4 regions of the Actinomadura vinacea genome follow, and region 3 is predicted to be linked to each of the others. Evidence: riboswitches for the same ligand, from Rfam matches in the RefSeq annotation. Region 3 holds a riboswitch; each other region holds the start of a gene.
What was found. A riboswitch is a leader RNA that binds a small molecule or an ion and turns the genes downstream of it on or off. The one in region 3 is predicted to bind cobalamin.

Region 1 (7,813 bases), on a different contig from region 3:
GACCACCTGAGCGACGGCGTGCGGCGCGCCATCGGCCGCGAGCCCCCGCCCGTTCGCCGACTACGTCGAACGGGCCGCCGCCTCCGGCGCCTGGGACTGAGTCGGACCTCGGTCACCGGCCGAGGGCCCGCCTGATCGCGGTCTCGACCGGCGACCCGCCGCCGTCGAGACGGAGCGGGCCGGACGGGTCCAGCTTCGGTTGGCCCAGGAAGCGCGGATGGCGTCCCAGGTGGGGCTGGCCGGCGTGCACCAGGAACGGGTGGCACAGGTAGACGTCTCCGGCACTGCCCGTGGCGTGCGCCGTCGGACGATGCCTGCTGGCGGCCTCCGCACGCCGGCCGAGTTCTATGGCGTCCAGGCCGTCCTCGCCTTCGGGTTCGAGGGCGCGTGCCACGTCCAGGTGGGAGCCGGTGCGCAGGCGGGTGGGCGCGTCGTCCTGGGCCACGTCCGAGAGCAGGAAGAGCATCAGCAGCGCACGGTCCCTGGACGCGACGTTCGCACGCCAGGTCAGGTAGTTGTACGGATCGGAGGCGGGGCCGGGGAAGCTCACGTCGACATGCCAGTTGTCGACGGCGGCCGGTTCGCCGCCGGGAAAGCGGATCACGAAGCCGCCCAGGCTGGCGGGCGGCGTCCAGCGGTCCTTTCCGACAAGGGTGTCGAACGCGGCGTGCAGGCGCGGGGTGTTGGCCGCGGCCAGGAACGGCGCCTGCGCGTAGCCGGGGCGCGCCGCCACGGGCCGCGGCCAGGTCGCCGGGTCGTCGGGGTCGGCGCTGAGGTCCCGCCAGATGATCTCGCGGCATTCGTCCGCGAGCCGGCGGGGGAACGCGTTCTCGATCCGGATGAAGCCGTCCTCGATGAAGGCGTGCGCCTGCGCGTCGTCGAGCATGGTCACAGGATGCCGGGCGGGGCGGCGGCACCACCAGTCGTTTTCCGGCCGCAACGAACAGGGGCGGCCGGCCAGGAGTTCCGGGAATGGGCCGAGGAGAACGCCGGCACGTTCGCTTGAGCCCTCCTCGCCGGTAAATCGCACCGGAAAGGGGTAATCCGACCGCTGTCACGTCGAGGAGAGGAGCGGGCGATCGTGCCGCACTGGGACTTGAGCAGGACGTACCGCAGCACGTCGGGGACGGTCCGCTGGGACCGTCTCGGAGACCAGGGCGGCGAGCCGGTGGTGCTGCTGCACGGGACGCCGTTCTCCTCCTACATCTGGCGCGGCGTCGCCCGCTCGCTGGCCCCTGGCCACACCGTGTACGTGTGGGACATGCCGGGCTACGGCGCGTCGGAGAAATCCCCGGATCAGGACATCTCCCTGGCCGCCCAGGGCCGGGTGTTCACCGAACTCCTCGATCATTGGGGCCTGTCCGGCCCCTTGGTGGTGGCGCACGACTCCGGCGGCGCCGTCGCGCTGGGGGCGCACCTGCTGCACGGCGTCCCGTACCGGCGGCTCGCGCTGGTCGACGCCGTTTCGCTGGCGCCCTGGGGAAGCCCGTTCTTCTCCCTGGTCGGTGAGCATGCCGAGGTGTTCGACCGGCTCCCGCCCGCGCTGCACGGCGCCCTGGTGCGCGAGTACGTCAACTCGGCCAGCAGCCCCGGCCTGCACCCGTCCACGCTGGAGGCGCTGGTCGCGCCGTGGGTCGCAGGCGGCGGCCAGTCGTCCTTCTACCGGCAGATCACCGCGCGCCTGGACGACCAGCGGTACACCGAGTCGATGCAGGACAAGTACGCGACCATCGGCGTTCCCGTAGTGGTGTGCTGGGGCGAGGACGACAGCTGGATCCCCGTGGACAGGGGCCGTGAACTCGCCTCGCGCATCCCCGGCGCCCGCCTGCGCACCTTCCCGGGGGCAGGCCATCTCATCCAGGAGGACGCCCCCGCCGAACTCACGGCCGCTCTGATCACCTTCCTGCACGAGAGCGAAGTATGAGTGGCAGCCGAGCACTCACAGGAGCCGGGCTGCGGGCGTCGATCTGGTCCGGAAACAGCGCCCCGTCGACCGGCTCGACGTGGAGACGCCGCTGTCGCTGGTCTCGCGACGGTCACCGCGCGGTGGACCGACCGCCTGCCCGAGTAGACGGAGGGGGGTTCGTGCCCTGGTCAGGGGTGGTCCGGAGCATCACTAGAGTGGATCCGGCCGTTTCCGGCTCGCAGAATCAGCCGTAATTCCTGACCAGAAAGACGGACATGCCCGAAACCGAGGTGGCCACCCGCCAGGACGGGCTGCGGGCGGGGCTGCGCCGCCGCCACATGACGATGCTCGCCATCGGCGGCGCGGTGGGCGCCGGGCTGTTCGTCGGCAGCGGCGCGGTGATCAACGCCGCCGGCCCGGCCGCGGTCCTGTCGTACGCCGCGGCCGGGCTGCTGGTGCTGCTCGTGCTGCGAGCCCTCGGCGAGATGGTGGTCGCCCGCCCGGTCGCCGGATCGCTCGCCGAATACGCCCGGATGGCGCTCGGACCGTGGGCGGGCTTCACCATCGGCTGGCTCTACTGGTACCTGTACGTCGTCCTGGTCGGCGCCGAGGCGGTCGCGGGCGCGGCGATCCTGGCCGAGTGGACCGGGCTGCCGCCGTGGCTCCTCGCGGCGGGGCTGCTGATGGTGATGACCGCCGTGAACCTGGTGTCGGTGCGGTCGTTCGGCGAGTTCGAGTTCTGGTTCGCCTCGATCAAGGTCGCCGCGATCGTGGTCTTCCTGGTGCTGGGCGCGCTGGCCGTGCTGGGCCTGTGGCCGGACGCCCGGCGGCCTGGGCACGCTCACCGGCCGGGGCGGGCTCGTCCCCAACGGCGTCACCTCGATCTTCTCCGCGATCGTGGCGGTGATGTTCGCCTTCGGCGGCACCGAGATCGTCACCATCGCCGCCGCCGAGAGCCGCGAGCCGGGCCGCGAGGTGGCCCGCGCCACCGGGAACGTGCTGTGGCGGGTCGCGCTGTTCTACGTCCTGGATGCTGTTCATGCCGGACCAGCGCTCCCAGCTCCTCGCCTCGGCCGCCAGCCTCGCCCTGGCCGCCGCGCTCTACCCGCTGCGCCGCCGCTTCGGGAAGCACCCGCCGGTGACCACCGTGCGGGTGATCGACCGCTCACTCTGACCCCGCCTCCAGGTCTCCTTCGAGCGCCAGGTAGGTCTCCTTCAGGCGGTTCAGAACGTCCGGATCCGGCTCGGCCCAGAGACGGCGCTCGGCGGCCTCCAGAAGGCGTTCGGTGATGCCGCGCAGGGCCCACGGGTTGGACTGCTCCATGAACTCCCGGGTCTCGTCGTCGAAGACGTACTCCTCGGCGAGGGTCTGGTACATCCAGTCGTCCACGACGCCGGCGGTGGCGTCGTAGCCGAACAGGTAGTCGACCGTCGCGGCCAGCTCGAACGCGCCCTTGTAGCCGTGCCGCCGCATCGCCGCTATCCAGCGCGGGTTCACCACCCGCGCGCGGAAGACGCGGTGCGTCTCCTCGGCGAGGGAACGGGTCTTCACCTGCTCGGGAAGCGCCGAGTCGCCCACGTAGGCGGCGGGGCTCTTGCCCGTGAGGGAGCGGACCATGGCCACCATGCCGCCGTGGTACTGGAAGTAGTCGTCGGAGTCGACGATGTCGTGCTCGCGGGTGTCCTGGTTCTTGGCGGCGACCGCGATGCGGCGGAACGAGGACTCCATGTCGGCGCGGGCCTCGCGGCCGTCCAGGCCCCGGCCGTAGGCGTAGCCGCCCCACACCGCGTACACCTCGGCCAGGTCGGCGTCGTCGCGCCAGTTGCGCGCGTCGATCAGCGGCAGCAGCCCGGCCCCGTACGCGCCCGGCTTCGAGCCGAAGATCCGGGACGTGGCGCGCCGCCAGTCGCCGTGCCGGGCGTGGTCCTCGGCCGCGTGCCGGCGCAGATAGTTCGCGTCGGCCGGTTCGTCCAGGTCGGCGACAGCACTGATCGCGTCGTCCAGGAGCGCGATGACGTGCGGGAACGCGTCCCGGAAGAAGCCGGAGATGCGGACGGTGACATCGATCCGCGGCCGGCCCAGCTCCGCCGCCGGGACGATCTCGAACCCGGTGACCCGGCGGGAGGCGTCGTCCCAGACCGGGCGGCAGCCGATCAGCGCCAGCACCTCGGCGATGTCGTCGCCCTGGGTCCGCATCGCCGCGGTCCCCCAGACGGTGAGGCCCACGCTGGACGGGTACTCGCCGGTGTCCGCCAGATGCCGTGCGATCAGCGAGTCGGCGAGGGCGACGCCGACCTCCCACGAGTTGCGCGACGGGATCGCCTTCGGGTCGACCGAATAGAAGTTGCGGCCGGTCGGCAGCACGTTGACCAGGCCCCGGGTGGGCGACCCGGACGGCCCGGCGGGCACGTGCCCGCCGTCCAGCGCGTGCAGCACGGCGCCGATCTCCCCCGAGGTCGCCTCCAGCCGCGGCACCACCTCCGCCGCACCGAACGCCAGCAGCCGCACCACGTCCGGGACCTCGCGGCCGAACACCGCCTCGCAGACGCTCTCGGCGGTGGCGACGTCCCAGCCCGCGCGCTCCATGCCCTCGACGAGCCCGCGGGCGACCCGCTCCAGCAGGTCGATCACGTCCGAGGCGGTGCGGGCCGGGCCGTCCGCCAGCGCCGTCAGCCCGGTCAGGTCCTCCTCGACGCGGTGGCCCGGGTCGGCGAGGAGCCGCTTCTCGTCCAGGCCGAACTCGGCCGCCAGCGCCGACCGCAGCCCCGGCATCGCACCCGCGACACCGCCCCACACCTGGGCGGCGCGCAGCACCGCCAGCACCAGGTTGACGCGCGCCTCGTCCACCGGCTGCCGCCCCAGGACGTGCAGGCCGTCGCGGATCTGCACGTCCTTGATCTCGCACAGGTACCCGTCGACGTGCAGGATGAAGTCGTCGAACTCCGACTCGCCGGGCATCTCGTCCTGGTGCAGGTCGTGGTGCAGCTGGGCGGCCTGCACCAGCGTCCAGATCTGCGCCCGGACGGCCGGGAGCTTGGCCGGGTCCAGGTCGGCGACGGTGGCGTACTCGTCCAGCAACTGCTCCAGCTTGGCCAGGTCGCCGTACGACTCGGCGCGCGCCATCGGCGGCACCAGGTGGTCGACGACCGTGGCGTGGCCGCGCCGCTTCGCCTGCGTGCCCTCGCCCGGGTCGTTCACGATGAACGGGTAGACCAGCGGCAGGTCGCCGAGCACCGCGTCCGGGGCGCAGCCGTCCGACAGCCCGAGGCCCTTGCCGGGCAGCCATTCGAGCGTGCCGTGCTTGCCGAGGTGCACCACCGCGTCCGCGCCGAACTCCCGGTCGAGCCAGCGGTAGGCTGCCAGGTAGTGGTGCGACGGCGGCAGGTCGGGGTCGTGGTAGATCGCGACCGGGTTCTCGCCGAAGCCCCGCGGCGGCTGGATCATCAGGATCACGTTCCCGAAGCGCAGCGAGGCCAGCACGACATCGTCGCCGTCCACGTACAGCTCGCCGGGCGGCTCGCCCCAGTGCCCGCGGACGCCCTCGCGCAGCCCCTCCGGCAGCGCCTCGAACCAGCGCCGGTAGTCGTCCAGGCGGACCCGGGCCGACGCCCGCGCCAGCTGCTCCTCGGTGAGCCACTCCACATCGTGCCCCCCGGCGGCGATCAGCCGGTGGATCAGCGGATCGCCGTCGTCGGGGTCGCGCCACAGCTCGTCGTCGTCCCCCAGGTCGTAACCGGCCGCGCCCATCTCCCGCAGCAGCTGGACGGCCGACACAGGCGTGTCCAGCCCGACCGCGTTGCCGACCCGCGAATGCTTGGTCGGATAAGAGGACAGCACGACCGCGACCCGCTTGTCCCCGTTCGCCTTGTGCCTGAGCCGGGCGTGCCGCACCGCGATGCCCGCGACCCGGTCCGCGCGCTCCGGATCGGCGACGTAGACGGGCACGCCGCCGGGCCCCTCCTCCTTGAACGAGAACGGCACCGAGATCAGCCGGCCGTCGAACTCGGGGATCGCGACCTGCATCGCGGCGTCCATCGGCGTCAGCGCCCCGTCCGACTCCCGCCAAGCGGCCCGGCTCGACGTCAGGCACAGCCCCTGGACGACCGGAACGTCCAGATCCGCCAGCGCGCCCGCGTCCCAGGAGTCCTCGTCACCACCCGCCGACGCGTCCGCGGCCACCGCACCGCCGCCCGCCAGCACCGTCGCGACCAGCGCGTCGACCCGTCCCAGAATTTCCAGCAAACCCTCGTCGGCGCCGCGCAGCGAACCGCAGAAGACCGGCAGCGCGTTGCCGCCCTGCGCCTCGACGCGCTCGCACAGCACGTCCACGAACGCCGTGTTCCCCGACAGCTCGTGCGCCCGGTAGAACACGATCCCCACCGTCGGCCTGCCCGGCTCCACCCGATGATCGCCGTGCACTCCGTACGACGGCATCGAGACCGGCGGCGCGAAGCCCTCACCCGTCAGCAGCACCGTGTCGCTCAGGAAACGGGCCAGCTCCCGCAGGTTGGCGACACCGCCCTCGCGCAGGTAGTCCAACGCCTCCGCCGCCACGCCCGCCGGGACGGTCGACAGCGCCATCAGCTCCGCGTCCGGGTCGGCCTCCCCGCCCAGCAGCACCAGCGGCACCCCCGCCTCCCGCAGCCGGTCGACGCCCTCGGGCCAGGTCTTGCGCCCGCCCAGCAGCCGCACGACGACGACATCGGCGTCCCCGACCAGCCCGTCCAGCTCATCGAGCCCGATCCGGACCGGGTTCGCCGTCGCATACCCGGCGTCGGCCGCGCGCGCGGCGAGCAGTTCGGTGTCGGCGGTGGACAGCAGCAGGGCACGCATCGGCAAGCCTCCCCCGGGGTCTCCGCGCCCCGGCTCGGTGAAGAGGTCACGACGGCGCGGAGTCTCCTGACTCCCGGATCGACGTCGCGCCCTCGGCCTTCCAGCGTCACCGCCGTGGCCGCGAACGAGGGCGTACTCCCCGGTCACAGTTGCGGGACAGCTCCGGATTCACACCGGATTCCTCACCCGCCGTCGCCGCCATCGTAGCCCGCGCCCTCCGGGGTGCAGCGGGCTGCACCCCCGTTCCCGGGAGCGCACCCGTGGTCCGCCCACGCACCGCCCGGCCCAGCGGTACAAATCCGCCCCTGTCCCACGGAAGGGGTGCGTCCCGGGGAACCGTGGGTAGTCCAGCGGTAACGCCACCGAAGACGAGGATGGATCCATGTCCACGCATGCGGGTCCGCCCGCGACCGAGCGTCCGGTCGTCGGGTCCTACGACACCTACGCCGCCGCCCAGCGTGCGGTCGACTTCCTCTCCGACGACAAGTTCCCGGTCGAGCGGACGGCCATCATCGGCTCCGACCTGAAGATGGTCGAGACCGTCCTGGGCCGGCTCACCGTCGGCCGCGCCGCCATGGCCGGCGCCGGCAGCGGCGCCTGGTTCGGCCTGCTGGTCGGCCTCCTCCTCACCCTGTTCACCCGCAACCACAGCGAGGTGTTCCCGCTGCTGCTGGGCGGCGTCGTGTTCGGCGCGGCCTTCGGCGCGATCTTCGGCGCCATCGCCCAGGCCCTCACCGGCGGCCGCCGCGACTTCACCTCCCGCAGCCAGATCGTGGCGAGCCGGTACGACGTCGTCGCCGACGCCGAAGTCGCCGAGGACGCCAAGAACCGCCTGATCAAACTCTCCTGGCGAGAGGACTGATCATCCACCGGCGAGATGATGCGTATCATCCCCACGATGGAGATCAATGAGCGCGTCGTACCGCCGGACGACCAGCTGGCGGACCTGGCGCTGTGGCTGCGCGACTCGTCGACCGGGGACTGGAGCCACGACACTCTGCGCCGGCTGGTGAAAACGCGCGGCTGGGCCACCGGCGACGACGATCCCACGCTCGTGCGCACCGGCCTGCCCA
Region 2 (7,813 bases), on a different contig from region 3:
AGATGGCGGGACGGCGTCGCCACGTCCTCGCGGCGGCGCAGCGCGCCCAGCACCGGGACGCCCAGCTCCTCGACGGCGTCGCGGCACATCCGCTCGTGCCCGTCCGAGCCGATCCGGTTGAGGATCACCCCGCCCAGCCGCACGCCTTCGTCATAGGTCCGGAAGCCGTGCACGGTCGCCGCCACCGAACGGCCCGCCGCCGCCGCGTCCACCACCAGCACCACCGGCGCGTCCAGCAGCCCGGCGACATGGGCGGTCGAGGCGAACCCGCCCTGCTCGGCGGCGCCGTCGTACAGGCCCATCACGCCCTCGACCACCGACACCTCGGCGCCCGCCGCGCCGTGCAGGAACAGCGGGACGACCAGCTCCTCCGACGTCAGCCACGGGTCGAGGTTGCGGCCCGGACGCCCGGTGGCCAGCGCGTGGTACCCCGGGTCGATGTAGTCGGGGCCGACCTTGTGCGGCGACACGGCCGTCCCGCGCGCGGCCAGCGCCGCCATCAGCCCGGTGGCCACGGTCGTCTTGCCGCAGCCCGACGCGGGCGCGGCCACCACGATCCGGGGAGCGCGAATCACCACTCGATGCCCTTCTGGCCCTTCTGGCCGCGGTCCATCGGGTGCTTGACCTTGCCCATCTCGGTGACCAGGTCGGCGACCTCCAGCAGCCGCGGGTCGGCGTCCCGGCCCGTGATCACCACGTGCTGGGAGCCCGGCCGGTCCCGCAGCGCGGCGATGACGTCCTCGACGTCGATCCAGCCCCACTTCATCGGGTAGGTGAACTCGTCCAGCACGTAGAAGCGGTACGTCTCGGCCGCCAGATCGCGCTTGATCTGCGCCCAGCCCTCCCTGGCGTCGGCCTCGTGGTCGGCCTCGGTGCCCGGACGCTGGATCCACGACCAGCCCTCGCCCATCTTGTGCCAGGTCACCGGGCCGCCCTCGCCGCCGTCGCCGAGGACGCGCAGCGCCCGCTCCTCGCCGATCCGCCACTTGGCCGACTTCACGAACTGGAACACCCCGATCGGCCAGCCCTGGTTCCAGGCGCGCAGCGCCAGCCCGAACGCCGCGGTCGACTTGCCCTTCCCCGGGCCGGTGTGCACGATCACCAGCGGCCGGTTGCGCCGTTCCCTGGTGGTCAGCCCGTCCTCGGGCACGTACTCCGGTTTGCCCTGCGGCATCGCTCGCTCACGCCACCTTCCCGGCCGTGTTCCTTCTGGACGCGCGGACGACCCCGGCCAGGTCGTCGGAGCCGAGCTCCTCCAGCCGCACCGTCTCGGCGCCCAGCCGCTCGCCGAGCCCGGCCGCCAGGCCGAGCCGTACCGGGCCGGACTCGCAGTCGACCACCACCGACGCCACCCCGGACGCGGCCAGCAGCCCGGCGGCGGCGGACGGGTCGGGGCCGTGCGTGGCACGGCCGTCGGTCACCAGCACCAGCAGCGCGCGGCGGGACGGGTCGCGGACCTGCTCGACCCGCAGCGTCTCGGCGGCCCGCAGCAGCCCGGCCGCCAGCGGCGTCCGGCCCCCGGTGGGGAGCCGCTCCAGCCGCCGCGCCCCGGCCTCGACCGACGACGTCGGCGGCAGCGCCAGCTCGGCTCCGGTGCCCCGGAAGGTGATGAGCCCGATCTTGTCGCGGCGCTGGTAGGCGTCCAGGAGCAGGCTGAGCACGGCGCCCTTGACCGCCCGCATCCGCCGCCGCGCGGCCATCGAGCCGCTGGCGTCGACCACGAACAGCACCAGATTGCCCTCGCGGCCGTCGCGGACGGCCTCCCGCAGGTCGTCCGCGGCGATCACGATCCCGGGACCGGTACGGCCGCGGGCGTGCTGGTGCGGCGCGGCGGCGTGCAGCGTGGCGCTCAGGTGCAGGCCGCGGGCGCCCGGCCGGGCCCCGGAGACCCGCCCGAACGGGGTGCGCGCCTTGGAGCGGCGGCCGGGCGCGCCGACGCCGGTGCCGGGCACGGTGAACAGCCGCGGCCGGAACGTGGCACCGGCCTGGGCGGGCTCGCCCTCGCCGGCGTCCGGGTCCTCGGCGGGGACGCGCTCGTCGGCCGGGCGCTCGCCGTCGTTCACGGACTGGCCGTTCAGCAGCGCGTCCAGGGCGCTCAGCACGTCGCTTCCGCCGTCCAGGCCGCCGGGACCGCCGCGCGGCCCGTCGCCGGGACCGTCGTCGTCGGGCCCCTCGTCGGGACCGTCGTCCTCCGGCCCGTCGTCGGCCCGCGACGGCTCCGGCTCCGGGGCGGCCTCGGGTTCCGGCTCGGGCTCCGGCGGCGCGGTCTCCGGAGGCCCGGCGGGATCGGCGTGCTCCTCCAGGATCCGGTCGAGCTTCTCCTCGTCCAGGCCGGGCGCGTCGAACGGGTCGCGGCGGCGCCGGTGCGGCAGCGCCAGCCGGGCCGCGGTGCGCACGTCCTCGGCGGTGACCACGGTGCGCCGGTGCCAGGCGGCCAGCGCCATCGCGGCGCGGGCCGTGACCAGGTCGGCGCGCAGCCCGTCCACCTCGAACGCGGCGCAGACCGCGGTGATCTGGCGGAGCGCGGCGTCGGTGAGCTCCACCCGGGGCAGCCGCGACTGCGCCGAGGCGATCCGCGCGGCCAGCTCCGCCTCGGCCAGCCGCCAGCGGGCGGCGAACCGGACCGGGTCGTGCTCGTAGTCCAGGCGCCGCCGCACCACCTCGGCGCGCTCCTCGGGGGCGCGGCTCGCGGCGACCTCCACGGTCAGCCCGAACCGGTCGAGCAGCTGCGGGCGCAGCTCGCCCTCCTCCGGGTTCATGGTGCCGACCAGCAGGAAGCGCGCGGCGTGCCGGACCGACACGCCCTCCCGCTCGACGTACGACTCGCCCATGGCGGCGGCGTCCAGCAGCAGGTCGACCAGGTGGTCGTGCAGCAGGTTGACCTCGTCGACGTACAGGACGCCGCGGTGCGCGGCCGCGAGCAGGCCGGGCTCATAGGCCTTCACGCCCTCGGTCAGCGCGCGCTCGATGTCCAGGGAGCCGGTGAGCCGGTCCTCCGACGCGCCTACCGGCAGCTCGACCAGCTGGGCGGGCCGGTGGGGCATCCCGGCCGGCTCGCCGGCGGGCCGGGCAGGGTCGGCGGGGGCCGGTTCGGCCCGGACGGTGATCGCGGGCTCGCCGTCCTCGCCGCCCTCGCCGAGCTCGTCGAGCCCGTCGTCCTCGTCCGCCTCGGCGTCGAAGGCGGCGTGCGGGCCGTCCGGGCAGCCGGGGTCGGGGTCGCGGGGGTCGCAGGAGAAGCGGCAGCCCGCCACCACCGGCACCGATGGCAGCAGGTCGGCCAGCGCCCGCACGATCGTCGACTTGGCGGTGCCCTTCTCGCCCCGGACCAGGACGCCGCCCACGCCCGGCGAGACCGCGTTGACGAGCAGGGCCAGCTTGAGATCGTCCATGCCGACGACGGCGGAAAAGGGGTAGCGCGCCCGGTGGGTCCGCCGGTCGGCGCCCGCGCGGCTCATCGGCCCATCAGATAGGGCATGCCTCATCGTCCTTCCCTCGGGTGTCCACGCCCGTGGCTGTCCTTCCAAGGGACGCCCCCCAAGGCTTGGCGGTGCCCGCGTCCCTTCGACGGCCGGAGTCTCCTGGCTCCCGGATCGCCACTCCTCCTCAGCCTTCCAGCGTCGCCGCCGTGGCTGTACGTGAGGGGAGCTCCCCATGGTCACAGTTGCGGGACAGCCCCGGATTCGCACCGGGTTCCTCCGCTTCCGTCGCCTGCACAGGATGACATACAGGCATAAACGACCCAAGCCGCGGAGGGGTGAGAGTGCTCCGGCGCCCTTCCCGGACCCCACGTCAAGAACGTGTTCTACAAAGGCCTGTCTCGACGTGGCCCCAGGTACCGCGCGAGCGCGCTACCTGGCCGGTGCGGCGACGCCGGAGGCGAGCTGCACCGGCCAGATCGCGAAGCGATGTCGCGCTCGCACCAAGCACGGTCAGGGTGCGAGCCGCCAGGCGAGCGTCCTGGGCCGGGATTGCATGAACACAGCGCGTCAGCCGAGCGGCGGCACCGCAGTGGCCGGGAGGGGCACGATCTTCCCGTTCGGCGGGTGGAGCAGTTCGGCCGGGAGGTGGACGACCGCGGGGATCGCGAACCAGACGGCCTTGCCGCGCACCCGCGGCACGCACCGCGACAGCGTGCGGAGTATGCCCCAGCGGCCGTCCGACAGCTCCCGGACGATGCTCAGCCCGCGGCCGTGGTCGCCGGAGGTCCACGAGTAGGCGGGCAGGCGGCCGGCGGCCTGGCGGTCGAAGACCGCGCACCGCACCTGGCCGGGGACGGCGCCGGTGCGCTCGCCGGGCGCACCGGCGTAGAGCCACAGCTCGTGCGGGCCGTGGCCGGGCGCGTGCTGGAAGGCGTTGGTGGCCAGCTCGCTGGCCATCAGCCGCGCGTCGGCGATGGCGGCACGGGGCGCGCCCGCCGCGGCCAGCGCCTCCCCCAGCACGGCACGGGCATAGCCCGCGCACTCCGGGCCCTCAGGGAGCACCCAGACGCACCCGAGCGGCGGCCCGCAGTACACCGGGACGACCGGTGCCGCCGCCTCCCCTGGGGCTCCCTCCCGGGCGCGCGCGCCGGTGGAACGGGGCGTCGGGGGCCCACCTTCGGGATCGTCGGCACCGGCGATGCCCCGGACGGCGCCGACCGTCTCTGGCGAGGTCTTCACAGGACCCTCCTGCCACCGTTACGTTCCGCTCACATGCGGTCACATTTCCTCAGCTTTGCGTGAGAATCTCAGTCACGCAACATCCTTCGGCAGATTGCCGTTACCGGCATGGTCATTTGTGTTGTACGGAACGGACCGAATCGGGAGACTCTCGGCTCATGACCTATCGGCCCACGGTGCGCGGTCGCCGGCTGGCGCGGGAGCTTCGCAGGCTGCGAGAGGAGCAGGGGCTCACCCTGCAGGAGGTGGCGGACCGGCTGGACTGGTCGCGGGCCACCGTCTCGCGGCTGGAGACGGGGCAGACCCGGCCCAAGCCCAACGACATCGCGGACATACTCAACCTGTACGGCGTGCCCAGCCCCGGGCGGGACGCCCTCATCAACCTGGCGCGGGAGGCGGGCCAGCGCGGCTGGTGGACCGCCTACGCGGACGTGTTCACCGGCAGTTACGTGGCCCTGGAGGACGAGGCGTCCCAGATCCGCACCTGGGACCCGCAGCTGATCCATGGGCTGCTCCAGACGGAGGATTACGCCCGTGCCGTGATCACCGCGGGCCGGCTGCTGCCCACCCCCGAGGACATCGAGCGCCGGATCGACGCCCGCAAGGCCCGGCAGGCGCTGCTGGACCGCGAGCAGGCGCCGCGGGTGCACCTGATCTTCGACGAGAGCGTGCTGCGCCGTCCGATCGGCGGGCACGAGGTCATGGCGGCGCAGCTGGCCGCGCTGGCGGAGGCGGCGGACCGGCCCGAGATCACCCTCCAGGTGCTGCCGTTCGACATAAGGGAGCATGCCGGACTTGACGGACGTTTCACGATCCTTTCGTTTCCCGACCCCGCCGACCCCGATATCGCCTACGTAGAGGGGACGATGGGCGACGTTTATCTTGAAAGCGCCGAGGCAATAGCATCACATGGGGATCGTTTCGCCCGGATCGCGGCGGCGGCCCTCGCCCCCGAGGAATCCGCGCACCTCATCGCCGAGGCAGCAAGGAGCAGCCCGTGAACCACCCGTCCGACGATCTCACCCGAGCCCGATGGCGCAAGTCCTCCCACAGCGGGAGCGGCGATCAGTGCGTCGAGGTCGCCGCCCTGAACGGCGACCGCCGGGCGGTGCGCGATTCGCAGGATCCGCACGGCCCGGCCCTGAAGTTCTCGCGGGCCGAGTGGGACCGGTTCCTCACCGCCGTCCGGAACGTCTGACCGGCGATCCGGACCGCGTCACGCGGTGTCTCCCCGAGGGGTCGCGGCGATCACGCGCGGCCCCTCGGGCCGTCCACGGGCGGCCCGGCCCGGCCCCGCCCCTGCACACGAAGTAGAACGTGTTCTAGTATCGCGGTGCGTCGATGAGCGGAGGGCGACCGATGACCGCGGAACTCAAGCTCGGCATCCACGTCGGGTACTGGCAGCGCGACCCCGAGGACCACACCGAGACGGTGCTGGCCGCCGAACGGCTCGGCTACGACTCGGTGTTCACCGCCGAGGCCTACGGCTCGGACGCCTTCACCCCGCTCACCTGGTACGCCGCCCGCACGTCCAGGATCGGGCTGGGCACCGCCGTGGTGCAGATGTCGGCCCGCACCCCGGCCGCCACCGCCATGCACGCCCTCACCCTCGACGCGCTGTCGGGCGGACGGGTCGCCCTCGGCCTCGGCGCGTCCGGGCCGCAGGTGGTCGAGGGCTGGTACGGCGTGCCCTTCCCCAAGCCGCTCGCCCGCACCCGCGAGTACTTCGACATCCTCCGCAAGGTCTGGCGGCGCGCGGAGCCGGTCACCAACGACGGCCCGCACCACCCGCTGCCGTACCCGGGCGGCACGGGCCTCGGCAAGCCGCTGAAGTCGATCGTCCATCCCGTGCGTCCGGAGATCCCGCTCTACCTGGGCGCGGAAGGGCCGAAGAACGTGGCGCTGGCGGCGGAGATCGCGCAGGGCTGGCTGCCGATGTTCATCGACCCGGCGCAGGTGGACACCGTCTACGGCGAGTCGCTCGCGGGCCGCCCGGACGGCTTCGAGATCGCCGCCACCGTCACCACGATCGTCACCGACGACCTGCCCGCCGCGCTGGAGTTCGCCAAGATCCCGCTGGCGTTCTACATCGGGGGGATGGGCGCCAAGGACCGCAACTTCCATCTCGACCTCATCGGCCGGCTCGGGTACGGCGAGCAGGCCGCGCGGGTCCAGGAGCTGTTCCTGTCCGGACGGCGGGACGAGGCGATCCGCGCGGTGCCGGACGAGCTGGCCGACTCGATCTCGCTGCTCGGCCCGATCGGCCGGATCAAGGAGCGGCTGCAGCTGTGGCGCGACAGCCCGGTCACCACGCTGCTCCTCGGCGGTGTCAAGGACGAGCCGACGCTGCGCGCCCTCCGGGACCTGGTCCGCGGCTGACCCGCGCCGCGGGTCGATCCCCCTGGACCGGGCATGGGGAGCGAGGGAATGAGCGGTCCCCCGCCGGTGCTGTAGCCGATGCCCACGAGGTCGAGGAAACGGGAGGGGACGACGATGTCCGCGCAGGCAGGCGCCGCCCGGCTGCTGGTCCGCACGCTGGAGGCCGAGGGCGTCGAGTACGTCTTCGGACTGCCCGGCGAGGAGAACATCCACTTCGTCGACGCGCTGCGCGACTCGCCGATCCGCTACGTCCTGGTCCGGCACGAGCAGGGCGCGGCGTTCATGGCCGAGATCTACGGCAGGCTGACCGGCAAGGCCGGGGTGGCCTCGGCGACGCTCGGCCCCGGCGCGATCAACCTGCAGCTCGGGGTGGCCGACGCCACCACCAACAGCACCCCGGTCGTGGCGATCTCCGCGCAGGTCGGGCTGGACCGCATCTACAAGGAGTCGCACCAGGTCGTCGACCTGGTCTCGCTGTTCCGCCCGATCACCAAGTGGGCGGAGCTGGCGCCCACCGCCGAGGCGCTGCCGGAGATGGTCCGCAAGGCGTTCAAGACCGCGCAGACCGAACGGCCCGGCGCGGTCTACCTCGCCATCCCCGAGGACGTCGAGAAGGCCGCGGTGCCGTCCGGGCTGGGCCCGCTGCCGGTCAACGTGGTGCGGCCGCAGGAGCCGTCCCCGGCGCAGATCGCCCGCGCCGCCGACGTCATCGCGCTGGCCCGGCGGCCGATCGTGCTGGCCGGGCACGGCGCCGCCCGCGACGGCGCGTCCCAGGC
Region 3 (7,813 bases):
ACGGGCGGGAACGGTCAGTTCGTGCTGGTAGACGACCTTCTCGATCTGGTACGACGCGGCGTACAACAGGCCGGTGGTGGCGGCGATCAGCAGGAAGGGCGCGATGAGGATTCCGGCGTAGAAGTGCAGGCGCAGGATCAGCGGACGCAGCGCCGTCCAAGTCGCGCGTCTGGTGGGCGGGGCAGGTTCGGCGGCGTGCTCGTCATTGGCGAGTGCGGTCATGAAGGCGTTCTCCGTTCGCGCGGCGCGCGTCTCGGGATGTATGCGCAACTTCGGGTGGGGGACCGGCAGGCCTGTTCGCGGTGATGGCGAAGGCGGCCGGGCATGGGGCGGGCACGGCCTGTGTCCGGCCGTGGGCACCCCTGGAAGAATCGGATGCAGAACAAGGACCAGCCCCGTCGGCGCGGTCGCCGAGTCGGGGGCGAAGCCTCAGCGGGTCATCCGATAGCGGCCGGCCAGATGGGCGGGCCTCTTCCCTCCACCACATGGCGCATGGCCGCGAGTCGCAGACCATGCCGCTCCCGGCTCACCGGAAGCGATACCCCGAACTCACCGGCAGGCGCAGGTCGTTCCAGCCGCAGTGGCCGTAGCACCCAACCGGCTAGGCGACGCACCAGTGCGCATAGCTTCGCCTCGCCGCATTCCAGCCACCATGCGGTGACCAGTACGGCCACCACGTGCATCAGCAGCATGCCCAACCCAGGCGACGTCGCATGCTGGGCGTGTTCCGCCGCGGCGGCGGCGTCGGGCTGTCCCGAGCCGTCCGGCAGAAGCGTGTGCAGCAGGACCTGGGCGGCCGCCACCGCCGGCAGGATCGTGCTCATCGTCCGCTCCCGCCCCGTCAGGGCCAGCGCGGGAACGAACACGACCGCCAGGCCCAGCAGGAGGGCCGGGCCGTCCACCCGGCCGCCGCCGAACACGTGTCCGGCGGCGGCCAGCAGGGCGCACGCGGCGGAGAAGCTCGTCGCGCGCACCAGGCGGACCACCGACCACAAATCCATGCCGTCGCGGGCCTCCCAGACGGAGCGGGCGCCGTCCCAGGACGGCGGAGAACCGGCGGGCATGTCCATGCGCGGACGATGCCGCCACCACCGGATACGCAGGAGCCGAAGGCCAGGTTCAGCCTGCGGGCACCGTGATGAGAGGTCCCGGCGGGTCGCTTCGCCCCAGGAACGCCGAATCAGGAAATCAGGAGAGAACCACCGAGCGCATGGCCGTTCCCGGGACCTCCCATGTCCTGGGGGGCCCGCGCCGTACCACGGCGTACCGCAGGACGGCCAGGGCGGGCACGCGCTCATTGGCGCGGGCCGGCGCGATCGGCAGGTGACCGGCGGGATTCCGTCTCGCCGAGAGAAGGAACAGCAACGGGCGCAGGGCCCACCCGAGAAGCAGCCGAACAAGAGCGCACAGGCGCGCCTCGCCCCACTCCAACCATGCGGACGTCACCAGAACGCTCACGGCGTGCATCAACAGCATCCCCAGACCGGGGACCCCACCGTGGTGCATCTCACCCGTGCCCGTGATGGCGTCCGCCGAAGAGCCCGGCCCGCCCGCTTCCGTCAGCAGGACGTGCAGGACGATCTGAGAGAGAGCGGTGGCGGGCAGGATCGAGGCCAAGGTGCGTTCCCGGCCGGTCAGCGCCAGCGCGGGAACGAGGACGAGGAGGAAACCGGCCAGCGTGGCCGTCCGGGCGAGCGAGCCGCCTCCGGCGACGTGCCCGAGCGTGGCGAGCCCGGCGCACGTGCCGGCGAAGCTCGCCGCGCGCACCCATCGGACCACCGACCACGGACCCATATCGCTCGGATACTCCCACAGCGCGGACAGACGGGACAGACCCGGTCCGTGGCCGCGTCCGGCTCAGCGCAGTCAGGCGAGCGGCCGGCGGCCGACGCCGATCGACCTGCCTGCTGGTCGAGGTCAGCCGCCGGCACTTCTCGGCGGTCAGCACGGGGGCGGGATCAACGAGCGTATGCGCCCGCTCGTTCCTTGGTCCCGGGCCGCTACACTCGGCTGCGTGGATGGTTCGCTCGGTCCTGTAGGGGATCGAGCGTCGTAAGAGGGAACCCGGTGAGATTCCGGGACTGCCCCGCAGCGGTGAGCGGGAACGACCGCCGTCATCACGCACTGGGCCGGTGGCCTGGGAAGCGACGGCCAGTAGGAGGCTCCTACGTCGGTAGGAGCGGTGCCCGTGAGTCCGAAGACCTGCCTCCGCCCGCGCGCCGGCCGGCGCGCGGTGGTCTGCGGCCTCGCGGGAGGGCCTGCGGCTCGCACGGGCGGTGGTCCCCGCCGTGCGCCGTGTCCCTTTCGCCGTATGCCGCCTGTGGCTCAGCGAGGGAAGCCGCCATGAACACCACGATCCTCGGATACCCGCGCATCGGGGCGCGCCGAGAGTTGAAGTTCGCCACCGAGGACTACTGGGCCGGGCGCATCGACGCGGCCGCCCTGGAGGAGGCCGGCGCCGACCTGCGCGGCACCGTCTGGACGCAGCTGCGCGACGCCGGTCTCGACACGATCCCGTCGAACACCTTCTCCTACTACGACCAGGTGCTCGACACCAGCGTGCTGGTCGATGCCGTGCCCGACCGGTACCGGCACCTGGACGGTCTCGACCGCTACTTCGCCATGGCGCGCGGCGTCCAGGACGTCCCGGCGCTGGAGATGACCAAGTGGTTCGACACCAACTATCACTACATCGTTCCCGAACTCGGGCCCGGCACCAGGTTCCGGCTGGCGGACGGAGCCGGCGCCAAACCGGTCTCGGAGTACCGGGAGGCCAAGGCCCTGGGCATCGAGACGCGGCCGGTGCTGGTCGGGCCGCTGACCTACCTGCTGCTGGCCAAGCCCGCGGCGGACGCACCCCCCGGGTTCGGTCCACTCGACCTGCTCGACGGGCTGGTCGAGGTGTACGCCGAGCTGCTGGAACGCCTTTCAGGGGCCGGAGCCGAATGGGTGCAGCTGGACGAGCCCGCCCTGGTCGCCGACCGGACCGAGGAAGAGGTCGCCGCGCTGGCCCGCGCGTACGCGCGGCTCGGTGAGCTGTCCAGCAGGCCGCGCCTGCTGGTGGCGACCTACTTCGGCGCGATCGGCGCGGATGCGCTGCGCGTCCTTGCCGGGTCCCGTGTGGAGGCCGTCGCACTCGACTTCGTCGCGGGACCGGGGAACCTGGACGTGCTCGCCACCGTTGGCGGGCTGCCGCGCAAGACCGTCGTTGCGGGCGTGGTGGACGGACGCAACGTCTGGCGCGCCGACGAGCAACGGGCCAAGGCCACCTGCGCCGCGCTGCTCGGCCTGGTCGACCAGGTCACCGTGAGCACCTCCTGCTCACTGCTGCACGTCCCGATCGACCTGGACGCCGAGACCTCGCTCGAGCCCGCGGTGCGGGGGCGGCTCGCGTTCGCCCGGCAGAAGGCCGAGGAGGTCGTCGCGCTGGGCAGGGCGCTGCGTGAGGACGCCCCGGCACCTGCGGCCCAAGTCCCGGCGCCGGCCGCCGGGATCGACCACCGCGTCCGTGCCCGCCTGGACATGCTCGGCGACGCGCGCCGCGGTGACCGGGCCGCCCGGTTCGCCGCCCAGCGCGCCACGCTGAAGCTGCCCGATCTGGCCACCACCACCATCGGCTCCTTCCCCCAGACCCCGGAGATCCGCAAGGCCCGCGCCGACCGCAGGGCCGGACGCGTCTCCGAGGACGCCTACGTCCAGGCGATGAAGGACGAGATCGCCCGGGTGGTCGCGTTTCAGGAGGAACTGGGCCTGGACGTGCTCGTGCACGGCGAGCCCGAACGCAACGACATGGTCCAGTACTTCGCCGAGCAGCTGGACGGCTACGCCGCGACCGAGCACGGATGGGTGCAGTCGTACGGGTCCCGGTACGTGCGGCCGCCGATCCTGCACAGCGACGTCGCCCGGCCCCGGCCGATGACCGTCGAGTGGACCAGCCACGCCCAAGGGCTGACGAACAAGCCGGTCAAGGGCATGCTCACCGGGCCGGTCACGATGCTGGCCTGGTCATTCGTCCGCGACGACCAGCCGCCGGCCGAGACCGCACGGCAGGTCGCCCTCGCCCTGCGCGACGAGATCGGCGACCTGGAGTCGGCCGGCATCCGCATCATCCAGGTCGACGAGCCCGCCCTGCGCGAGCTGCTGCCCCTGCGCAGGACCGAGCACGCCGCCTATCTGGACTGGGCGGTCGGCGCGTTCCGCCTGGCCACCTCCGGCGTGGCCGACTCCACCCAGATCCACACCCATATGTGCTACTCCGAGTTCGGCGAGATCATCGACGCGATCGGCGCCCTGGACGCCGACGTCACCAGCGTCGAGGCCGCCCGCTCGCACATGGAACTGGTCGGTGACCTGCGCGCCGCCGGCTACGAGAACGGCATCGGTCCCGGCGTCTACGACATCCACTCCCCCCGCGTCCCCTCCGCCGAGGAGATGGAGGACAACCTGCGGCGCGCGCTCCAGGCCGTCGAGCCCGACAAACTATGGGTCAATCCCGACTGCGGGCTGAAGACCCGCGCCTACCCGGAGACCGAGGCGTCCCTGCGCAACCTGGTCACCGCCGCGCGGCGCGTCCGCGAGGGCGCCCCGAGCTGATCCGGAAACGGGCGAGGGCGCACGGGCCGGTGCCCGGACCGTGCGCCCTTGGCATCGGTGACATCATGTACTTTTCCGGTGTGGATAGTAGGGTATCGATCGCGGAGCTCGATCTGGTCGGTCTGCGCCGGTGTTTCCACGCGCACGCGGAGACGGCGTTCACCGAGCTGTGGACCTCGGTCACGATCGCGGCGGAACTGCGGCGGCTCGGCTGGCGGGTGCTCACCGGCGCGGAGGCCATCGACCTGTCCCGCGCGCCAAGGCTGCCCGGCCCGGACGAGTTGTCGCGCGCGGCGGAGCGGGCACGGGCCTGGGGCGCCGACGCCGATGGTCTGCGAGTGGTGCGCGACGGCCACACCGCTGTGATCGCCGAACTCGACGGCGGCGCTCCAGGCCCGTCGACCGCCGTGCGCGTCGATATCGACGCGCTTCCCCTGGACGAGTCCCAGGACGCCTCGCACGCGCCGGCGCGCGACGGGTTCGCCTCGCGGTCGCCGGAGGTCATGCACGCGTGCGGCCACGACGGACATGTCGCGGTCGGCCTGGAACTGGCGCGGCGCCTGGCCGGAAGGGATTTCCCCGGGCGGGTCCGGCTGCTCTTCCAGCCCGCCGAGGAAGGCGGGCGGGGTGCCCGCGCGATGCTCGCCGCGGGCGCGGCCGAAGGCGTCGATCGCCTGTACGCCCTGCATTTCGGGCTCGGCCTCCCGGTCGGGGAGGTCGCCGCGGGCACCTCCGGCTTCTTCGCCAACTCCAAGCTGCTGGCGGCCTTCACGGGTCGGCCGTCCCATGCCGCGCACGCTCCCGAGGAGGGGCGCAACGCGCTGCTCGCGGCGGCCCAGGCGGCGCTGGGCCTGCACGCGCTGCCGCGGTTCGGCGCAGCCGACACGCGGGTGAACGTCGGCGTGCTGCGGGCGGGAACGGCGCCCAACATCGTCGCGGCCGATGCCGAACTGCGGCTGGAGTTGCGCGCCACGTCCGGGGAGGTCTGCGACGAGTTGGAACGCCGTGCCCGCGCCGTGCTGAACGCGGCGGGCGCCGCGCACGAGGTCGGCGTGCGGATCGAGCGGATCGGCGCCGCCACGACGGCTGACTGCGACCCGGCGGCGGTGCGCGCGATCGCCGCGGCCGCCCGTTCCCTCCCCGCGGTGACGCGAGTCCTGGACGACCATCGGTTCGGCGCCAGCGACGATGCGACGTTCCTGATGCGGGCCGTCCAGGAACGCGGCGGCGAAGCGACGTACCTGGTCGTGGGGGCTTCGAGCCCCGCGCCGCATCACAGTCCCGGATTCGACATCGACGAGGCCTGCCTGGCCATCGCCGCCGACGTAGTGGAGCGTGCCATCCGATGAGTTTCAGCCACCTGTCGCATCTGGAGTGCGGACGGTGCGGCGCCGTCCACGCCGCCGATCGGCCGCAGAACCTGTGCACGGCGTGCGGGTCGCCCCTGCTCGCCCGCTATGACCTGGCGGCGATCCGCTCCTCGGTGGGGCCCGCCGACCTTGCCGCCCGCCCGCCGGACCTGTGGCGCTACCACGAGCTGCTCCCGGTCGCCGCGGCCGGCTCGGTGATCACCCTCGGCGAGGGCATGACGCCGCTGCTGCCGATGGCGAGGTACGGCGAGCGCATCGGCCTGCCCGGGCTGCTGATGAAGGACGAGGGGCTGATCCCCACGGGGTCGTTCAAGGCCCGGGGCGCCGCCGTCGGCGTCTCCCGCGCGGCCGAGCTCGGGATCGAGCGGCTGGCCATGCCCACCAATGGCAACGCGGGGGCCGCCTGGTCGGTGTACGGGGCCCGCGCCGGGCTGACCTCGACGGTCGTCATGCCGGCGGACGCCCCGGAGACGACCCGGCGCGAGTGCGTGGCGGCCGGCGCCGATCTGCACCTGGTGGACGGCCTCATCAGCGACGCCGGGCGCATGGTCGGCGAGCTGGTCGCCCGCGAGGAGGGCCGGGTGTTCGACGCCTCGACGCTCAAGGAGCCGTACCGCATCGAGGGCAAGAAGACCATGGGGCTGGAGATCGTCGAGCAGCTCGGCTGGCGGTCGCCCGACGTGATCATCTATCCGACCGGCGGCGGCGTCGGCCTGATCGGCATCCATAAGGCGCTGCGGGAGCTGTCCGAGCTGGGCTGGATCACCGGCCCGCCGCCCAGGCTCGTCGCGGTGCAGGCCGAGGGCTGCGCCCCGATCGTGCGCGCGTTCGGACGAGGCGAGCGGGAGAGCACGTTCTGGAAGGACTCGCGCACGGTCGCGTTCGGCATCAACGTGCCCAAGCCGCTGGGGGACTTCCTCATCCTGGAGGCGCTGGCGGAGACCTCGGGCACCGCGATCAGCGTCGGCGACGAGGAGCTGCTGGCCGATCTACGTGCCGTCGCCGCCCTGGAGGGCGCCTACGTCTGCCCTGAGGGCGCGGCCGCGTTCACCGCCGCCCGTAAGCTGCGCGCCTCCGGCTGGATCACCGAGGACGACCGGGTCGTCGTGCTCAACACCGGCGCCGGGCTGAAGTATCCGCAGACGGTCCCGGCGGACGTGGCGACCCTTCCGGTGGACGCCTCGCTCGCCTGACCGCGGTTTCGGGGGCGCGGCAACAGGGATGCGTTTCAATATTGCCGACAAAACAAGTATGTTTTACCTGTTTTAAGGGAGGGGATCAGTGGACGATGACATGACGACCGTCGCCACCGACGACGGCGCGGCCCTGCTGGTCGTCGACCGGGTCGCGGTCGGCTATCGGCAGAACGGCCGCTATGTGCCCGCCGTGGGCGAGGCGAGCTTCGAGGTGCGCCGCGGCGAGAAGATCATGCTGCTGGGACCGTCGGGCTGCGGCAAGTCCACGATCCTCAAGGCCGTCGCCGGGTATCTGCGGCCGTCGGCGGGACGCATCACCATCGACGGGCGGGACGCGCCGCCGCCGGGCCCCGACCGCGCCGTCGTGTTCCAGGAGTTCGACCAGCTCTTCCCCTGGCGCACGGTCCTCGGCAACGTCGTCTACCCCCTGCGGGTGACGGGGGTCGAACGCGCCGCCGCCCGGCGCCGGGCCGTCGAGCACCTGGAGCTCATGGGGCTGGGGGCGGCGCTCGACAGCTATCCGCACCAGCTCTCGGGCGGGATGAAGCAGCGGGTGGCGATCGCCCGCGCGCTGGCCATCGACCCGCTGATGCTGCTGATGGACGAGCCGTTCGGCGCCCTGGACGCCCAGACCCGCGGGCGCCTCCAGCGCGA
Region 4 (7,813 bases), on a different contig from region 3:
GCAGCCCGACCTCGGCGACGCGGGCGCGCAGGGCGTCCCATTCGGCGGCGCGGGCGGGCGCGGCGTCCGGGAAGTGGTCCGGGTGCAGCATGCCGCGCGCGGTGCGGGTGTGCTCGAACGCGGGGAGCGGCCCCAGTTCGGCGGCCAGGTCGGCGGACGTCCTGTAGGCCGCCAGCGCGATCTCCTCGGCGATCAGCGTGGACAGTTCGCGCGCCTCCGCCGAGTCGAACGGCAGCCGCAGCTTGAAGAACACGTCGGCCAGGCCCATCACGCCCAGCCCGACCGGCCGCCACCGCCGGTTGGCGTCCGCGGCCTCCTCGGTCGGGTAGAAGCCGCGGTCGATCGTGCGGTCCAGGAAGCGGACGGCGGTGCGCACGGTGGCCCGCAGCCGCTCCCAGTCGATTCCGTCCGGAGTGGTGTGGGCGGCGAGGTTGATCGAGCCCAGGTTGCACACCGCGGTCTCGCGGTCGCCGGTCACTTCCAGGATCTCGGTGCACAGGTTCGACAGGTGGACGACGCGGCCCGGCTCGGCGGTCTGGTTGCAGGCACGGTTCGCGGCGTCCTTGAACGTCATCCAGCCGTTGCCGGTCTCGGCGAGCGTCCGCATCATCCGGCCGTAGAGGCGGCGCGCCGGAACCTGCCGGACGTACCGGCGCTCCGTCTCCGCGCGGCGGTAGGCGGTGTCGAAGTCGTCGCCCCACAGGTCGGTGAGCTCGGGCACCTCCTTGGGGTCGAACAGCGACCAGGTGCCGTCGGCCTCGACCCGCCGCATGAACTCGTCGGGGATCCAGTTGGCGAGGTTGAGGTTGTGGGTGCGGCGCGCGTCCTCGCCGGTGTTGTCGCGCAGTTCCAGGAACTCCTCGACGTCGGCGTGCCAGGGTTCCAGGTAGACGCAGGCGGCGCCCTTGCGCCTGCCGCCCTGGTTGACGGCGGCGACGGACGAGTCGAGGGTGCGCAGCCAGGGGACGATCCCGTTGGAGTGCCCGTTGGTGCCGCGGATCAGCGACCCGCGCGCCCGGATCCGGGTCCAGGAGATCCCGATCCCGCCGGCGTACTTGCTGAGCCGCGCGACCTGCCCGTACCGCTCGTAGATCGATTCCAGCTCGTCGCGGGGCGAGTCGAGCAGGAAGCACGACGACAGCTGCGGGCGGCGGGCGGCGGAGTTGAAGAGCGTGGGCGAGCTGGGCAGGTACGACAGCGTGCTGAGCAGCCCGTACAGTTCGGCGGCCTCGCCGATGTCCGCGGCCAGCCCGCAGGCGACGCGCAGGAAGAAGTGCTGCGGGCGCTCCAGGGCGCGGCGGGTGCTCGGATGCCGCAGCAGGTAGCGGTCGTAGAGGGTGCGGAGCCCGAAGTACTCGAAGCGGTCGTCGGCGTCATCGTCGATCAGCGCGTCCAGCTCGGTGGCGTGGGCGGCGACGAACGCGGCGGGCGCGTCGGCGAGGAGCCCCTGCGCGTGCGAGGCGGCGACCGACTCGGAGAAGGCCCGCACCCCTTCGGCCGCGGTCTCGTCGGCGATCTTCAGGCTCAGCAGGCGGGCCGCGACCTTGGCGTACGCGGGCTCCGCGGCGACGAGGGCGGCGGCCTCGGCGATCGCCTGGTCGCGGTCTTCCCGTCGCACCCGTGCCGGGTCGGCTTCGGGCAGGCCCGCGCAGGCCTGCTCGACCTCGGCGGCCAGCCGGTCGATGACTTGCTGTGTCACGTGTTCTGCTCTCTCCGTCGCGAGCTGCTCGCCTCGCCGGGAGCGGGCACGCGAACGGGGGCGCGGCGGCATGCCGCGCACCGTCCACCGGCCCTCCCGCGAGGCCTGGACGAACATCGGTGCCGGCAGGTCTTCGGACTCGCGGGCACCGCGCCGTCCGGACGTCCGGACGGCGCGACCTAGTGGCCGTCGCTTCCCGGCGCTCACGCGCCAGTGCCTATGACGGCGGTCGTTCCCGCTCACCGCTGCGGGGCAGTCCCGGAATTGGCGGCGCCGATGGCGGCAGCGCACGTCGCACCGGGTTCCCTCTTACGACGCCCGAGCCGTTGGCGGCACGGGCGAACCAGCACGGGCAAGACCCTACATCTGGGTGGACCGGTTCGCGACACCACAACATGTTGGGCGTGTCGCGTCCTATCCGGGGGGAGGTATAGAGATCACCGGACCGGAGTGGGACGATGAACGGGCCATGTCCCCGCATCCGCTCTTCCGGACCTCGCGGGCGGCCGCCTTCGCCGCCGTCTGCGTGTCGCTGGCGACCCTCGGGCACACCCTGACCTCCACCGTCACGGTCCCGGTCTGGGCGATCGCCGCGGGCTTCGGCGGGGTGCTGGCGGTGGCGCTGGTGCTGGCGGGCCACGAGCGTTCGCTGGCGACGATCCTGGGCGGGCTGCTGGGCGGCCAGTTCGCGCTGCACAGCCTGTACGCGGCGGCCACCGCGCCGCCGCTCCCCGCGCTCCCGGCCGACCCGGCCTCGGGGCACCACCAGATCGCGTCCGTCCCCGGGTACGAGTCGAGCCTGGCGATGACGCTCGCGCACGTGGCCGCCGCCGTCGTCTCGGCCTGGTGGCTGCGGCGCGGCGAGCGGGCGGCCTGGACGCTGGCCCGGCGGGTCGCCGCCCTGGCCGACCGGTCGCTGCGCGTCCTGCTGGTGCTGCTGCGGGTCGAACCGGCCGTCCCTCCGGCGCGTACATCTCCGGTGACGGCGGTGATCGCGACCGGCACCGCCGGCCGCGTCCTGCGGTACCAGGTCGTACGGCGGGGCCCGCCCCGGCGTTCGAGGGCGCTCGCGCACGCCTGACCTGTCCCGATCAGGGGCCGGACGGGCTCGCGGACGGGCGCCGAGCGCCACCGGACGCCGAACACGCGGCGCTTCCGGTTTTCCCGTACGCCTCGAACGTCCAATGGAGATCTCTCATGTCCGTGCTCGCCTCATCCGGAGTCACTCGTGCGAGGAGGCCGTCATGACCATCCGTTCCATCCTGGCCAGGACCGGGCTGGCGGGCGCGCTCGCGGCGGCGACGCTGACGCTGGGCGCGGTGCCCGCGGCGGCGCACACCGCGCTGAAGTCGACCGACCCGAAGGCGAAGGCGGAGGTCGCCCCGCCCCGCGAGATCACGCTCACCTACACCGAGAAGGTCCGGCTGCCCCGGATCGTGCTGACCGGCCCGGGTGACGCCCGGATCGAGAGCGCGCCCGCGACGGTGTCCGGCGACAAGGTCACCCAGCCGGTGAACGGGACGCTCGCGAACGGCACCTACACCGTCGGCTGGCGGGTCGTGTCCGCCGACGGGCACCCGATCTCGGGCACGTTCAAGTTCACGGTGAAGGGCTCGACCGCTTCCGGCCAAGGACAGGCTCCGGCGGCGAACGCGTCCGGCGCGCCCGCTTCGACGCCTTCGGCGAGCAACGCGGCGGGGCAGGAGGAGGCGGAGTCCTCGTCGTCCGGATGGGTGTGGATCGGCGCTGCGGGGCTGGTCGTGGTGCTGCTGATCGGCGGCGTGGCCTGGGCGCGCCGTCCCGCCAAGGACTGAACTCGAGGCGGTGGCCCCTCCGCGGTCGCCCGTCCGGATGACCGCGGAGGGGCCACCGCCCTGGCATGATTACTCCATTACAGCATTACGCTTCTCTCGATACGAGGGTGTGAGACCGTGATCGTCGAGTACATCCGCTACCGCGTCGACCAGGCCGACGCCAGCGAGTTCGAGGCCGCCTACGGGCGCGCCGCCGTCCCGCTGGCGGCCGCCCCCGAATGCGTGGACTACGAGCTGTCCCGGTGCGTCGACGAGCCCGGGTGGTACGTCCTGCGGATCACCTGGACCTCCGCGGACGACCACCTGCAGGGCTTCCGGAACGGCGAGCACTTCGGGGCGTTCTTCGCCGAGATCCGCCCGTTCGTCCAGCGGATTGAGGAGATGCGCCACTACGAGCGCACCGCCGTGCACGGCACCGGCTCCTCCGTACCCACCCTGTACGAGTGGGCGGGCGGCGCCGAGGCGCTGGAACGGCTCACCGAGGCGTTCTACACGCAGGTGCTCCAGGACGACCTCATCGGCCCCCTCTTCGCGGGCATGGACCCGGGCCACCCCAAGTACGTCGCGATGTGGCTGGCCGAGGTCTTCGGCGGACCGTCCCGCTACAGCGACGAGCGCGGCGGCTACCAGCACATGCTCACCCAGCATCTCGGCAAGGGCATCACCGAGCCGCAGCGCCGACGCTGGGTGAGCCTGCTGATGGACGCCGCCGACCAGGTCGGCCTGCCCGACGACCCCGAGTTCCGCGCCGCGTTCTTCGGCTACATCGAGTGGGGCACGCGGCTCGCCTTCGCCAATTCGCAGCCCGGCGCCGAGCCGCCCACGCAGGCTCCCGTCCCGCGTTGGGGCTGGGGCGTCGCGCCGCCGTACATCCCGCACAGCTGAGCCGAGTTCAAGGGCGCACCTTGGCGGCCTCCTCCGTTCGCGTCCGCCATAGGACGAGGAGGCCGACGGCCCCGGCGCATGCGGCGATGGCCATGCCCCAGCGCATGCCCGGCGGCCTGTACCCCGACAGCGCCCACGCGGCCGTGGCCAGCGCGGGGCCGAACGCGAAGCCGAGCTGCCGTGCCAGGCTCTGTGCCGCGCCCGCCGTCCCCGCGAGCGCGTCCGGAGCCCTGGTCATGATCATCATGAAGTTGGGGCCGGCGAAGAGCCCGACGCCCGCGCCCGCGACGGCCAGCCGCCAGCTCAGGTCGGACGGCTCCCATCCGGCGTCGAGCGGGACGAGCAGCAGGGTGCCAGCCGTCGCCACGATCAAGCCCAGCAGCGTGGTGCGGGCGGCGCCCCAGCGGTCACCGAGCAGCCCGCCCAGCGGACCCGCGAGCACCATCCCCGCCGGGAACGCCAGGATTGCCACCCCCGCGGCCGCGGCCGTCAGTCCCAGGACGCGCTGCAGGTAGAACGGCGCGAGGAACTCCACCATCGAGATCGCCACGGCGTTCAGCAGCACCAGGACGACCGGCCCCGGCACGCCCGGCACGCGGACCAGCTCCCGGAACGGTGCGCTCGGGCCGCTCCGCCACCAGGCCAGGACGGGCGGGATCGCCAGCGCGGCCAGTCCGAACCAGTGCGTCCCGTGGCTCGCGCCCAGCGACAGCCCCAGCAGCAGCGCCGCGGTGGCCGTCCCGAGCAGCACGCTCTCGCCGAGGAACGAGTGGCCGGGCGGACGCACCCGCGCGTCCGGCGGCATCTGGGCCAGCGCGATCGCGATCACCAGCAGCCCGACCGGCACGTTCAGGTAGAAGATCCACGGCCAGCCCCACGTTCCGGTGACGATCCCGCCCACCGCCGGTCCGCTGACCGCGCCGAGCGGGCCGAGCGTCATGACCAGCGCGGACGCCCGTCCGACGTGCTCCGGGCGGACCGCCCGCGTCGAGATCATCGGGACCAGCGCGAACAGCAGGCCGGCGAACGCGCCCTGCACGAGCCGGGCCGCGACCAGGGCGGCCAGGACGGGCGCGGCCCCGGCCGCCAGGCTGCTCGCGGTGAAGCCGCCGATCGCGAAGATGAGCGCGGACCGCGCGCCCACGCCGTCCAGCCACCGCCCGGCCGGGAGGGTGAGGGCGACCAGGGGCAGCAGGTAGCCGAGGACGACCCATTCGGTGGCGGCGGTGCGCACGCCGAAGTCCCGCTCCAAGGCGGGCAACGCGACCGCGACGACGCTGGTGTCGAGCGTCGCCATGAAGACGACCAGCGCCGTTCCCGCCACCAGCCACCAGCGATCACGTCCGTCCACACCGACCTCCAAGAACTACACGTCATGTGAAGTTAAAAAGTACACAACCTGTGTAGATACTTCAATGGGCGGGGAAGCTGGAAGCATGTCCGGCATGGCCAAGCCGATCGAGGAGCCCCGGAACGCGCGCGGCCGCCGGTCCCGCGCCGCGCTGCTGGCCGCCGCCCGGGAGATCGTCGAGACGGACGGCGTCACCGCCGCCACGATGGCCGCCGTCGCCGAGCGCGCCGGCGTCACCCGGCGCGCCGTCTACCTGCACTTCGCCTCCCGCGCCGACCTGATCAGCGCGCTGTTCGAGCACGTCAACGAGGTCGAGGACATCCAGGGCCGGTTCGCCCCCATCGGCGACGCGCCGGACGCGGTCACCGCACTGGAGGAGTTCGCGCGGCGGCACGCCGAGTACATGCCGCGCATCCTCGCCGTCGCCCGCGCCGTCGAACGCGTCGCGCCCACCGACCCCGACGCCGCCCGGCACTGGCAGACCGCCATGTACTGGCGGTACGAGACCAACCGCGCCCTCGTCCGGCGGCTCGACGAGGAAGGCGTCCTCGCCCCCGGCTGGACGGTCGACACCGCCGCCGACATGCTCCTGGCCCTCATCTCCAACGGCGTCAGCGAAACCCTTCTCGTCGAACGCGGCTGGACGCCCGTGCAGGTGGGCGAGCACATGGCCCGGCTACTGCGCGCGACCTTCGTCGCCGGCGCCGTTTCGGGCCCGTCCGGGCGCTCGAAAAAGGCCGGCAGGGGGTAGGAAGAGCGCGTCAGGGAACGTGGCCCGGGGGCTCGGCCAACGATCCTCCTGACAGGGTGGCTTTCCGGCTACGAGGAGGAACCATGGCGGCAGTTGAGTTCCGTGCGGCGCGCGACTTCTTGCTCGCCCATCGCGATGACTACGCGACGGCGTACGAGAAGTTCCGCTGGCCCGTGTTGACCGGGTTCAACTGGGCACTCGACTGGTTCGACAAGATCGCTGAAGATAACGACCGGCCCGCGTTGTGGATCGTGGAGGAGGACGGAACGGAGGAGCGCCACTCGTTCGCCGACATGTCGCGGCGCTCCAACCAGGTGGCCAACCGGCTGCGCGCCGCCGGCGTGCGCCGCGGCGACCGCATCATCCTCATGCTCGGCAACCAGGTTGAGCTGTGGGAGACGATCCTGGCCGCGATGAAGCTGGGCGCCGTCCTCATCCCGACCACCCCGCTGCTCGGGACGGCGGACCTGCGCGACCGGCTGGCCAGGGGACGGGCCAAGCACGTGGTCGTCCGCTCGGACGCGGCCGCCAAGTTCGCCGACATCCCCGGCGACTACACCCGGATCGCGGTGGGCCCCGAGGTGGACGGCTGGCTGCGGTACGACGAGGCGTACGACGCCGACACCGCCTTCACCCCGTACGGGATCACGTGCTCCACCGACACGTTGCTGCTGTACTTCACCTCGGGCACGACCGCCCGTCCCAAACTGGTGGAGCACACCCACGCCAGCTACCCGGTCGGCCACCTGTCCACGATGTACTGGATCGGGCTGCGGCCCGGCGACGTCCACCTCAACATCTCGTCGGCGGGGTGGGCCAAGCACGCCTGGAGCAACGTTTTCGCGCCCTGGAACGCCGAGGCGTGCGTCTTCATCTTCAACTACACGCGCTTCGACGCCGACCGGCTGCTGGACGAGCTGGAGCGCTGCGGCGTCGCCAGCTTCTGCGCGCCGCCGACCGTGTGGCGGATGCTGATCCAGGCCGATCTGAGCCGGTTGTCGTCCCCGCCGCGCGAGGTGGTGGCGGCGGGCGAGCCGCTGAACCCGGAGGTCATCGAGCGGGTCCGCGAGGCGTGGGGGGTGACGATCCGGGACGGCTTCGGGCAGACCGAGACGACCGTGCAGATCGCCAACACGCCCGGCCAGGAGGTCAAACCGGGCTCGATGGGACGTCCCGTGCCCGGTTACCAGATCACGCTGGTGGACCCGGCGACCGGGGAGCCGGCCGAGGAGGGCGAGATCTGCGTCGACCTCGAAGAGCGCCCGCTCGGGCTGATGACCGGCTACCACGGCGACGAGGAGCGCACCGACGAG

Region 1: another riboswitch for cobalamin. It lies ahead of cobN (cobaltochelatase subunit CobN); the one in region 3 lies ahead of metE (5-methyltetrahydropteroyltriglutamate--homocysteine S-methyltransferase).
Region 2: another riboswitch for cobalamin. It lies ahead of ABD340_RS31055 (VWA domain-containing protein); the one in region 3 lies ahead of metE (5-methyltetrahydropteroyltriglutamate--homocysteine S-methyltransferase).
Region 4: another riboswitch for cobalamin. It lies ahead of ABD340_RS24170 (ribonucleoside-diphosphate reductase subunit alpha); the one in region 3 lies ahead of metE (5-methyltetrahydropteroyltriglutamate--homocysteine S-methyltransferase).

What each region holds. Positions count from the first base shown of each region.
Region 1 covers NZ_BAAARW010000023.1:39,151-46,963, reverse strand. The annotation lists gene ABD340_RS30915 (hypothetical protein) at 1-135, shown strand, start outside; gene ABD340_RS30910 (phytanoyl-CoA dioxygenase family protein) at 113-886, opposite strand; gene ABD340_RS30905 (alpha/beta fold hydrolase) at 1,082-1,924, shown strand; partial or broken gene ABD340_RS30900 (amino acid permease) at 2,182-2,655, shown strand; partial or broken gene ABD340_RS48305 (hypothetical protein) at 2,804-2,893, shown strand; gene cobN (cobaltochelatase subunit CobN) at 3,072-6,740, opposite strand; cobalamin riboswitch at 6,800-6,924, opposite strand; gene ABD340_RS30885 (general stress protein) at 7,123-7,602, shown strand; gene ABD340_RS30880 (hypothetical protein) at 7,639-7,813, shown strand, end outside.
Region 2 covers NZ_BAAARW010000023.1:68,352-76,164, reverse strand. The annotation lists gene ABD340_RS31065 (cobyrinic acid a,c-diamide synthase CobB) at 1-575, opposite strand, end outside; gene cobO (cob(I)yrinic acid a,c-diamide adenosyltransferase) at 572-1,174, opposite strand; gene ABD340_RS31055 (VWA domain-containing protein) at 1,182-3,455, opposite strand; cobalamin riboswitch at 3,572-3,696, opposite strand; gene ABD340_RS31050 (ATP-binding protein) at 3,987-4,658, opposite strand; gene ABD340_RS31045 (helix-turn-helix domain-containing protein) at 4,817-5,659, shown strand; gene ABD340_RS31040 (DUF397 domain-containing protein) at 5,656-5,856, shown strand; gene ABD340_RS31035 (LLM class F420-dependent oxidoreductase) at 6,018-7,037, shown strand; gene ABD340_RS31030 (acetolactate synthase large subunit) at 7,152-7,813, shown strand, end outside.
Region 3 covers NZ_BAAARW010000006.1:314,030-321,842, forward strand. The annotation lists gene ABD340_RS10020 (PepSY-associated TM helix domain-containing protein) at 1-222, opposite strand, end outside; gene ABD340_RS10025 (hypothetical protein) at 438-1,070, opposite strand; gene ABD340_RS10030 (MFS transporter) at 1,189-1,767, opposite strand; cobalamin riboswitch at 2,002-2,224, shown strand; gene metE (5-methyltetrahydropteroyltriglutamate--homocysteine S-methyltransferase) at 2,344-4,593, shown strand; gene ABD340_RS10040 (amidohydrolase) at 4,674-5,942, shown strand; gene ABD340_RS10045 (threonine synthase) at 5,939-7,156, shown strand; gene ABD340_RS10050 (ABC transporter ATP-binding protein) at 7,245-7,813, shown strand, end outside.
Region 4 covers NZ_BAAARW010000019.1:95,921-103,733, forward strand. The annotation lists gene ABD340_RS24170 (ribonucleoside-diphosphate reductase subunit alpha) at 1-1,699, opposite strand, end outside; cobalamin riboswitch at 1,807-2,062, opposite strand; gene ABD340_RS24175 (MFS transporter) at 2,169-2,780, shown strand; gene ABD340_RS24180 (copper resistance CopC family protein) at 2,944-3,513, shown strand; gene ABD340_RS24185 (group II truncated hemoglobin) at 3,631-4,398, shown strand; gene ABD340_RS24190 (MFS transporter) at 4,406-5,749, opposite strand; gene ABD340_RS24195 (TetR/AcrR family transcriptional regulator) at 5,844-6,500, shown strand; gene ABD340_RS24200 (AMP-binding protein) at 6,584-7,813, shown strand, end outside.